Regions from separate parts of the Parageobacillus sp. NEAU-HV-2 genome, predicted to be linked through region 1. Evidence: riboswitches for the same ligand, from Rfam matches in the RefSeq annotation. Region 1 holds a riboswitch; each other region holds the start of a gene.
The links. Region 1 has a riboswitch for lysine ahead of AC1WMD_RS04505 (aspartate kinase). Riboswitches for the same ligand answer to the same signal wherever they lie in the genome.

Region 2: it holds a riboswitch for lysine, as region 1 does, so the genes downstream of both, AC1WMD_RS01795 (amino acid permease) here and AC1WMD_RS04505 (aspartate kinase) in region 1, are expected to answer to the same signal.
Region 3: it holds a riboswitch for lysine, as region 1 does, so the genes downstream of both, AC1WMD_RS07555 (amino acid permease) here and AC1WMD_RS04505 (aspartate kinase) in region 1, are expected to answer to the same signal.

Annotation. Positions count from the first base shown of each region.
Region 1 covers NZ_JBXUJJ010000002.1:200,795-204,064, reverse strand. The annotation lists gene AC1WMD_RS04510 (YslB family protein) at 1-140, shown strand, start outside; gene AC1WMD_RS04505 (aspartate kinase) at 177-1,400, opposite strand; lysine riboswitch at 1,501-1,681, opposite strand; gene uvrC (excinuclease ABC subunit UvrC) at 1,751-3,270, opposite strand, start outside.
Region 2 covers NZ_JBXUJJ010000001.1:318,656-321,925, forward strand. The annotation lists gene AC1WMD_RS01795 (amino acid permease) at 266-1,690, opposite strand; lysine riboswitch at 1,771-1,942, opposite strand; gene AC1WMD_RS01800 (M3 family oligoendopeptidase) at 2,101-3,270, shown strand, end outside.
Region 3 covers NZ_JBXUJJ010000003.1:248,470-251,739, forward strand. The annotation lists gene AC1WMD_RS07545 (S8 family peptidase) at 1-249, shown strand, start outside; gene AC1WMD_RS07550 (YitT family protein) at 268-852, opposite strand; lysine riboswitch at 1,024-1,214, shown strand; gene AC1WMD_RS07555 (amino acid permease) at 1,336-2,808, shown strand; gene tatAY (sec-independent protein translocase protein TatAY) at 2,834-3,001, opposite strand; gene AC1WMD_RS07565 (H-type small acid-soluble spore protein) at 3,078-3,257, opposite strand; gene AC1WMD_RS07570 (hypothetical protein) at 3,257-3,270, opposite strand, start outside.

The sequences.
Region 1 (3,270 bases):
TCCAGCTCGAAGCAGGATTTCTCGCCCAACAAATCGAGCAACAAAAGCGCCTCGTCACCGAAGCATTTGAACAACAGAAAAAGCGGCCAAATAAAGTACTCATTATCATTAAATGGGACCGCAAACAAGAGATAGAATAATGGTAAGAAGCCTGCGAGCGCAGGCTTCTGTCATTTTTACGAGCGCACCGCTGCCGCTTCTTCGGCAAGCCCGAATGCTTCGTGAAGCTCCTCGACGGCCGAAACCATATATTTTTCGTCAATGACCGTGGAAATTTTAATTTCTGATGTACTAACCATTTTGATTTCAATTCCTTGATCCGCCAATACTTCAAACACGCGCGCCGCCACCCCCGGGTTTGAAATCATGCCAGAGCCAACGATCGATACTTTCGCCAAGCCGCTTTCATAGTGAACGTCGGCGCCTTCCAGCGCTTGCAGCACTTGAAGCGTTTCCGGCAAATCTTCCGTGCGAATCGAAAAAGAAACAGACGCTGTTTCGGAATTCGTCGCATTTTGAATAATAATATCTACATTGATGCCACGATTGGCAAGCGCCGTAAAAATGGTCGGCAATGCATGTAAACTATTTTCGATTCCATCCACTGTCACTCTCGTTACTTGATCTTCAAATGCAATTCCCCGTACGATTAAATGCTGCTCCATCGAAACTTCCTCCTTTACCATCGTTCCTCTTTCGTTTTCCATGCTCGAACGCACTTCCAGCGGCACTTCATAGTTTTTCGCAAATTCAACGGCGCGCGGATGCAATACTCCTGCCCCTAAATTGGCTAACTCAAGCATTTCATCATAGGAAATCTCTTTTATTTTTCTTGCTGTTTTTACATAACGCGGGTCGGTCGTAAACACGCCGGTTACGTCCGTATAAATATCGCACTTCTCTGCTTTTAACGCCGCAGCCAGCGCCACCGCCGTCGTATCAGAACCGCCGCGGCCGAGCGTGGTGATCTCCCCTGTTTCCGTCACTCCTTGAAACCCAGCAACGATCACAATCGCCCCTTCGTCAAGGTAGCGGCGGATTCTCGTTGTATCTATGTTCATAATGCGGGCATTGCCGTGCATTTCTTCCGTCGTAATTCCCGCTTGCCATCCTGTCAACGAAACAGCTTTATATCCTTTTTCATGAAGCGACATTGCAAGAAGCGCAATGCTCACTTGTTCCCCCGTCGAAAGAAGCATATCCATTTCCCGCTTGCTAGGATGATTGGAGATTTGTTTCGCTAAGTTGACAAGCTCATCGGTCGTTTTTCCCATTGCCGAAACAACAACGACAACGTCATTTCCCTTTTGGGCTTCCTCAATCACCCGATTCGCCACATGTTGAATTCTTTCGATGGAACCAACAGACGTTCCGCCAAATTTTTGTACGATAATTCCCATTTCGTCTCACCCTTTTGCCTAATTTATAAAATAAAAAAACAGCAATGAGAGAAATCTCATTGCTGTGCATCACGAAACGAAAAAACGAATTCGCCCCGCACAGTGAGATAGCTCTCCAAGATGAATCACATCTTGACAGTCCTACATTTCTTAAACGCAGGACCAGCGGAAAAAGCAATGAGACTTTTTCCACTTCGGCGACGCTCCCCTTTCCACATCCGTCTTCGGAACTCATTTTCCTCCGAATGTGTACTCTTGAAGTTCGCACCTCTATCTTCACTTCGGCGTTTGGAAGTGTATAAATATGAAATTTAGGGCAATGATATCAAATTTTTATGCTATTGACAATACTACTCCCGCAATTTCTTATAAATTTTTTCGGCAACAGGGCGCGGAATGTTCGCTTTTTGCAATTCTTCGACCGTTGCTTCTTTCATGTTTTTAATGGACCCGAAATGCTTTAATAACGCTTTTTTTCGTTTTTCCCCAACGCCAGGAATGTCATCTAACACAGAATGAAACATCGTTTTTCCACGCGTTTGCCGGTGAAATGTAACCGCAAACCGATGCACCTCGTCTTGGATGCGCTGCAATAAATAAAACTCTTGACTGTTTCGCTCTAATGGAACGACTTGCGGCGGATCTCCCATGATTAACTCGGATGTGCGATGCTTGTCGTCTTTTGCAAGCCCAGCGAGCGGAATATCAAGTCCTAATTCGTTTTCAAGCACATCCCTTACCGCAGCTAAATGCCCTTTTCCACCGTCAATAATAATCAAATCGGGAAGAGGGAGACCTTCTTTTAGCACGCGAGTATAACGTCTTCTTACCACCTCGCGCATCGATTCATAGTCATCCGGTCCTTCTACCGTTTTGACTTTATATTTTCGATACTCTTTTTTCTCCGGCTTTCCATCGATAAAGACAACCATCGCCGAAACAGGATCAGCTCCATGAATATTGGAATTGTCAAACGCCTCAATGCGATGCGGCGTCGGAATCCCTAATATTTTTCCTAAGTTTTCTACCGCTTTGATCGTTCGTTCTTCGTCCCGCTCAATTAAATAAAATTTTTCTTTCAAAGCAATTGCCGCATTTTTGCTGGCCAAATCAACCAGTTCTTTTTTCTTACCTCTTTTCGGCTGAACGACCGTTACTTCTAGAAGCTGTTCAGCAAGCTCGCCGTCAATGTCAGCAGGCAAAATGACTTCTTTCGGTTTAAAGTGGTTCGCTTTTGAATAAAACTGTCCTAAAAACGTCAGCAATTCCTCATCTGGGTCTTGATACATCGGAAACATCGATGCATCACGCTCAATCAGTTTTCCCTGACGAATGAAAAATACTTGTACGCACATCCAACCTTTGTCATAGGCATAACCGAACACATCACGATCAACAAAATCGTTCATGGTCATCTTCTGCTTTTCCATCGTTGCCTCAATATGGGCGATTTGATCACGGTATTCTTTCGCCCGTTCAAATTCGAGCGCTTCAGCCGCTTTTATCATCTTTTTCGCAAGCTCTTCTTTTACTTCTTTATACCCACCGTTTAAAAAGCGAACGATTTGTTCAACGATTTCTTTATTTTGCTGTTCGGACACCGGATACACGCACGGCGCAAGACATTGTCCCATATGGTAATATAAACAAACGCGGTTCGGCATGGTCGAGCATTTACGCAGCGGATAAATGCGGTCTAACAGTTTCTTCGTTTCGTTTGCCGCCTGTACATGCGGATACGGTCCGAAATATTTTCCGCCGTCTTTTTTCACTTTTCGCGTAATGATTAAGCGAGGATGCTTCTCCGCGGTAATCTTAATAAACGGATAACTATTGTCGCCCTTAAGCATCACATTATATTTCGGATCGT
Region 2 (3,270 bases), on a different contig from region 1:
GCAGAGGTTCAGGCCGCAGCTAAATACGGTTTCGCTCGAAGATTTGTCGGGACTACACCTAACGGACGAAATAATCTTTCCGCATTACGGCAGAGAAGATGTGTTTCCGGGTGATTCCTCCATCGAAGAGCGGCTGCAAACGTTTGAAACACAATTCCGATGTCGTGTAACGAGGCTCAAAGATTCAGAAGCGTTATTGATTAACGGAAATGAAAAAAGAAAAGTATAAAAAACGAACGTCCGAAAGCCCGGACGTTCGTTTTCGTTATGCCGACATTCTTTGTTTTTCTTCTGTTTGCTGCGCTGCTTTTTTTACTTGCGGATAGAAGAAGATGCCGCTTAAAAGCAGGATGACCCCAAGCATAAACGTTTTGATATCGGCGGTGCCGGCGATGATAACCCAGACCGAATAAATAGTTGCCAGAGCGGCAACGATTCCATCGATCATGCGGCCCCGTACTGCCCCCTTGTACGTTTCGCCGGTCAGCGTCAGCTTTAATTGGAAGACAGAGGCGATAAAATACGGGACAAGATACGCCAATGTCGCGATGTAGATGACAAAGTCAAACGCCGCTGACATCGAGTTGGAAATCGTCGAAAAAATAAAGATTTGCGCCAATCCATTCGAAAGAACTAAAGAAAAGCTTGGCACTTTCTTTTTATTTTCCTTTAAAAACGCTGGAATAAACAGACCTTGCTTTGCCGCCTGGTACGGCACTTCGGCGCTTAACAGCACCCAGCCAAGCGTTGAGCCGAGCAAGCTGATTAAACCGAGTCCCGCAAGAACGTAGCCGCCGCTTGGGCCTAAAATCGTAACAATCGCGTCAACAAGCGGTTTTTCCGACTGAATGAGTTCCTTTTGCGGCAATACCCCCATGACAAGGATACTAATGCCGATATAAATCGCAAGGGCAATCAACAAACCAAGGATTGTCGCGCGTTTGACGTCCGCTTGCTTGCGCGCACGAGATGCGAAAACAATCGCCGATTCGACGCCGATAAACGCCCACAATGTCGACACCGCTGCATTATTAATTTGTCCTAACAAGCCGATGGAATGACCGGTTTCATCATAACGCGGGACAACGAGCGAGCCGATGTTGCTTTTTTCAAACGCAAATAATGCAATGACGATAAATAGGAAAAATCCAAGCACTTTTGCTGCCGTAGCGAGAAAGTTCAGCTTTCCTGCACCTTCAATGCCGCGCAAAATGATGAAATGCATGCCCCAAAGCAGCGTCGTGCAAACGATAAAGGTGAGCAAGTTTCCTAGTTTTACGTCAAGCGAACCGATCGTAAATAACGTTTGCTTGCTTGTTAAAATTGGGAAAAACGTCGATAAATAGCTGGCGAATGTCGTAATAATCGCCACGTTGCCGGCAAAGTTGCCGATCCAATATCCCCATGAGGACATAAAGCCGGATAGAATCGAGATGTTCGATCCTTTTGGAAACAATTCTTTTGCATAAATTTGCGGTCCGCCGTTTAATTCCGGCTTACGGATCGCTAAGTTACCGAAGACAAGCGCCGTCATTAAGACGCCTGCGCCTGTTAATAGCCACGCGAAAATAACGCCAAGCGGACTTGCCGCTTCCGCGAGCGAGCGCGGCAGCATGAAAATACCTGAACCGACCATATTGCCAACGACAAGCGCCGTTAATAGCCATAATCCTAGCTTTGGTTGTTGCATGACGATGATGCTCCTTTCTTTATCTCAAAAAAAATACACCCTTGCGTTTTCAACGGGTGTAAAACATCCGTTTCCAACTGCCAAACGATAGCGCTCCGCCGTTTTTAACGGCGGCAGTGCTGCGCCTGTTTCGGATGCAGCCCCAGCCTGCGGCGCCAGAGAACACCGCAAACTGAACCCTTTCAGCGAAATTCATCGACCCTCTGCATCTCCTTTCGCTTACTATTGTTCATTGCGGCCTCTATCACAGCGACATTGATGAGAAAGAAAAAATATTCAATGGACGTAATTATTATACAAATTTCGACAAAGTTCGTCAACGAGCTTTTTGATTAGAAAAAAAGGATTTTCCGTGTATGAATGGAATACAATCTAAGATAAGGAAAACGAGAGAAAGGGAAGGGATTGCATTGAAATTTTCTGAGTTTCGCTATGAACGGCCGAACATCGAGAAGCTGAAAGCCTCATTTCAACAGGCGCTGCAATCGTTTCAAAAGGCAAGCAATGCGGAAGAACAGAACGAGGCGATGAAGGAAATCAATCAGCTTCGCAACGATTTCAGTACGATGGCGCAAATTTGTTATATTCGTCATACAATTGATACGAACGATGAATTTTATAAGCAGGAACAAGACTTTTTCGATGAGGTCGAGCCAATTGTTAAAGGCCTTGTGAACGATTATTACCGGGCGCTTGTTTCGTCTCCATTCCGTTCGCAGCTCGAGGAAAAATGGGGAAAACAGTTATTTGCGCTCGCCGAGACGGAATTAAAAACGTATTCTCCGGACATTGTGGAAGATCTGCAGCTGGAAAATAAGCTGACGAGCGAATATACGAAATTGGTCGCTTCGGCGAAAATTTTCTTTGAAGGGGAAGAACGGACGTTAGCGCAGCTCCAGCCGTTTGTCGAATCGCCAGACCGTGATATGCGCAAGCGGGCAAGTGAGGCGCGTTTTGCCTTTTTCCAAGAGCATGAGGAAAAGTTCGATGAAATTTACGATCAGCTTGTGAAAGTGCGCACCGCCATCGCGCAAAAGCTCGGATTTAAAAACTTTGTGGAACTTGGCTATGCCCGTTTAGGCCGAACGGATTATAACGCCGAGATGGTTGCGAAATTCCGCAAGCAAGTCGAAAAGCATATCGTTCCGATTGCCGTGAAGCTCCGCGAGCGGCAGCGGGAGCGCATCGGCGTCGAGAAGCTGAAATATTATGATGAAGCTTTTGTGTTCCCAACTGGCAACCCAATGCCAAAAGGGGACGCAAACTGGATTATCGAAAACGGGAAGAAAATGTACGAAGAACTGTCGCCGGAAACGGGCGAGTTTTTCCGATATATGATCGAGCATGAACTAATGGACCTTATTGCGAAAAAAGGAAAAGCGAGCGGCGGCTATTGCACCTATATTGAAAATTACAAAGCGCCGTTTATTTTTTCGAACTTTACCGGCACATCCGGAGACATCGATGTACTTACCCATGAAGCGGGGCACGCGTTTCAAGTGTACGAAAGCCGCCATTACGAAATTCCGGAATACAACTGGCCAACCTTGGAGGCATGCGAAATTCATTCGATGAGCATG
Region 3 (3,270 bases), on a different contig from region 1:
ACTAATATTGCCAGCACGTTTACGCAACATCGATACGCGGCGCTGTCTGGAACATCGATGGCCGCTCCCCACGTTACGGCATTAGCCGGTCTCATCCGTTCTTTAAATCCGCGCTTGTCGAACGATGAGGTGAAGCAAATTATTATCGACACCGCTACCGATCTTGGCGACAGCGGCAAAGATCCGTATTACGGATATGGCTTGATTAACGTTTATCGCGCGCTGGAATTAGCTAGACGCTCGAGCTAGCCAGATGGATGGGGATTGTTACATCACGTAATTTCTCCATCCCTTCGTCTGTGTGAGCATCGTGGTCACCGCCCCTACTACGGTGACGACAATGAGCGAATAAAGAAAGGAAGTCGAATCAATGACAAAGCTGCCAATCGTAATAATCAGCGCATCGATCAGAAAAATAATAATTCCCACATTCCAATTGGTCATTCTCGCGATAAACTGCGCTAATAAATCCGTTCCTCCCGTACTCGTCTCTTCCCGCAACATCATACCAATTCCTAAGCCGACCAAAACACCGCCAATGATAGAGCTAGGAATCGGATCGAGCATAATAACGCCGCGGAGTACAGAAAACATATCAATCATCAAGGAAGAAAACAATAAACCGTGCAGGCTGTTATAAAAAAAGGGGCGATAGTAAAACCAAGCTATAATATAAAGGGGAATGCTTAATAAAATGATGGCCAGTCCCACTTTTACATGCCAAACATATTTCACGATTAAGCCAATTCCAATAATGCCCCCATCGAGTAAATGATGGGGAACTAAAAATACATTGATGCCGATAGCCAGAAAAATACTGCCAATAATAGTGGTCATTATTTTTTTTAACATCGGAGATCACCCTATCGTTTTTCGGCTCGCTTACCACCAAACCGGCGCGCTAGAAAAACTTCGATACGCTATTATATGGCAGCATCTATCAATACTTGTCTCTTTTTTGTTGCTATTATTGAAATAATGTATTAATATATTAGCATAATAGAATAAGGCCGCTCATTCGACCATCGAAGTAGAGGTCGCAGCTTTTATGAGTACGGTAAACGAGACGCAGAGCACGTCAAAGACTTTACCGGAAAGGAAAAGCTGCCGAAGCCTGAACATTTCTCTGGATGTTTAGGCTGGGGTTGTCGCCGAATAGGGGCAACACTGTCATACGTGCACGAATGGTGCACGTATGGAGCGCTATCTTCGTGGGAGAGTTTGATGGATGCAGTCACTAAGTCATACTGCCGTCGAATCTCCTTCGACGGCTTTTTTATTTATTAGGATCCTAGTTTTGTAAAAGTTATAATAACAAAAAGGAGTGGTTCAACTATGGAAACACTGACAAAACCAACAGCTGACTCGTTAGCTGTTTCGCATTCGGAAAGCGGGCTAAAACGAAAATTAAAAACACGCCATTTAACAATGATCTCCCTTGGCGGCACGATCGGTACAGGGCTCTTTTTAGCCAGCGGCGGAGCGGTGCATACCGCGGGGCCGGGTGGAGCGCTTGCGGCCTATATCGCGATCGGCGTTATGGTGTATTTTTTAATGACAAGCCTAGCCGAAATGGCTGCCTATATGCCCGTTTCCGGATCCTTCAGCACGTATGCGACGAAATTCGTTGATCCGGCGCTAGGGTTTGCGTTAGGCTGGAATTATTGGTATAACTGGGCGATTACGATTGCGGCGGAACTTTCCGCAGTGACGATGATTATGAAATTTTGGTTTCCAAACAGCCCATCGCTTTTATGGAGCGCGATTTGTTTGGCGATTATGTTTTTATTAAATTATTTATCCGTCAAAGGGTTTGGCGAAGCGGAATATTGGTTTTCCATCATTAAAGTGGTAACGGTAATCATCTTTTTAATTGTCAGCTTCCTCATGATCTTTGGCATCATGGGCGGCGAAGCTATTGGCTTTAAAAACTTTACCATCGAAGATGCACCGTTTCACGGCGGTTTTATGGCAATGCTAGGAATCTTTATGGCGGCGGGATTTTCCTTCCAGGGAACAGAATTGTTAGGCGTCGCTGCTGGCGAAACGGAAAATCCGAAAGAAAGCATTCCCCGTGCTATTCGCCAGGTATTTTGGCGCATTTTGCTGTTTTATGTGCTGGCGATTTTGGCCATCGGTTTGTTAATCCCTTATACAGATGATAAGCTTGCCAACAGTGATGTATCGGTGAGCCCGTTTACGCTTGTGTTCGACAGAGCAGGAATTGCCTTTGCCGCCTCTGTCATGAACGCAGTCATTTTAACTGCCGTATTATCGGCGGGCAACTCCGGCATGTACGCATCGACTCGCATGCTTTGGGACTTGGCCCGCGAAGGAAAGGCGCCGAAATTTTTAGCAAAACTCGACCGACGCGGGGTTCCAGTAAATGCCCTAATTGTTACTTCATCGCTAGGAACGCTTGCCTTTTTGGCCTCTCTCTTTGGCGATGGAGTGGTATATACATGGCTGCTTAACGCTTCCGGCATGTCGGGGTTTATCGCTTGGCTTGGCATCGCCATCAGCCATTACCGCTTCCGTAAAGCATATGTGGCGCAAGGGAAAAGTCTTGAGGATTTACCGTATAAAGCGAAATGGTTTCCGTTCGGTCCGATCTTTGCCTTTGTTCTTTGCACTATTATCGTTTTAGGACAAAACTACCCAGCGTTTATAGGCGGGACGATCGATTGGTATGGAGTGCTTGTTTCCTATATCGGGTTGCCTCTTTTCCTTATCGTCTGGCTTGGCTATAAGTTCGTGAAAAAAACAAAAGTCATTCCATTGCATGAGTGCGATTTAGAACAAAAATAAGGACTTGGCATGCAACGCCAAGTCCTTATTTTTGTACTTTGTGCTCTTCGTCGTCGATGATTCCTTTTGTCGCGTTTTTAAACTCGCGCAGCGTTTTTCCCGCTGCTTGTCCCAACTCCGGCAGTTTTTTCGGTCCAAAAATTAACAACGCGAAGAAAACGATAAGGGCAATTTCGCCAAATCCGATATTCATTTGATTCACTCCATATGTTGAGTCATTTTTTTTTATTATATCATACAAACGAGAAGCGTGCCATCCACATGTACGACTATTCTTCCTGCAAGAGGCGAACCGGTACTTCCATTTCTTCCTCCGGTTTGTTCTTGAGATAAATACGCGCCATTTCCCGTTTTTCATCCACGTGTTGAATCATTACTTGCTGTCCTTCGAATGTGACTGGCACGATTTTTCCTGACTCCGCGATTTGTTTTGCACGCACCACTTCCATTACGAATGTCCCC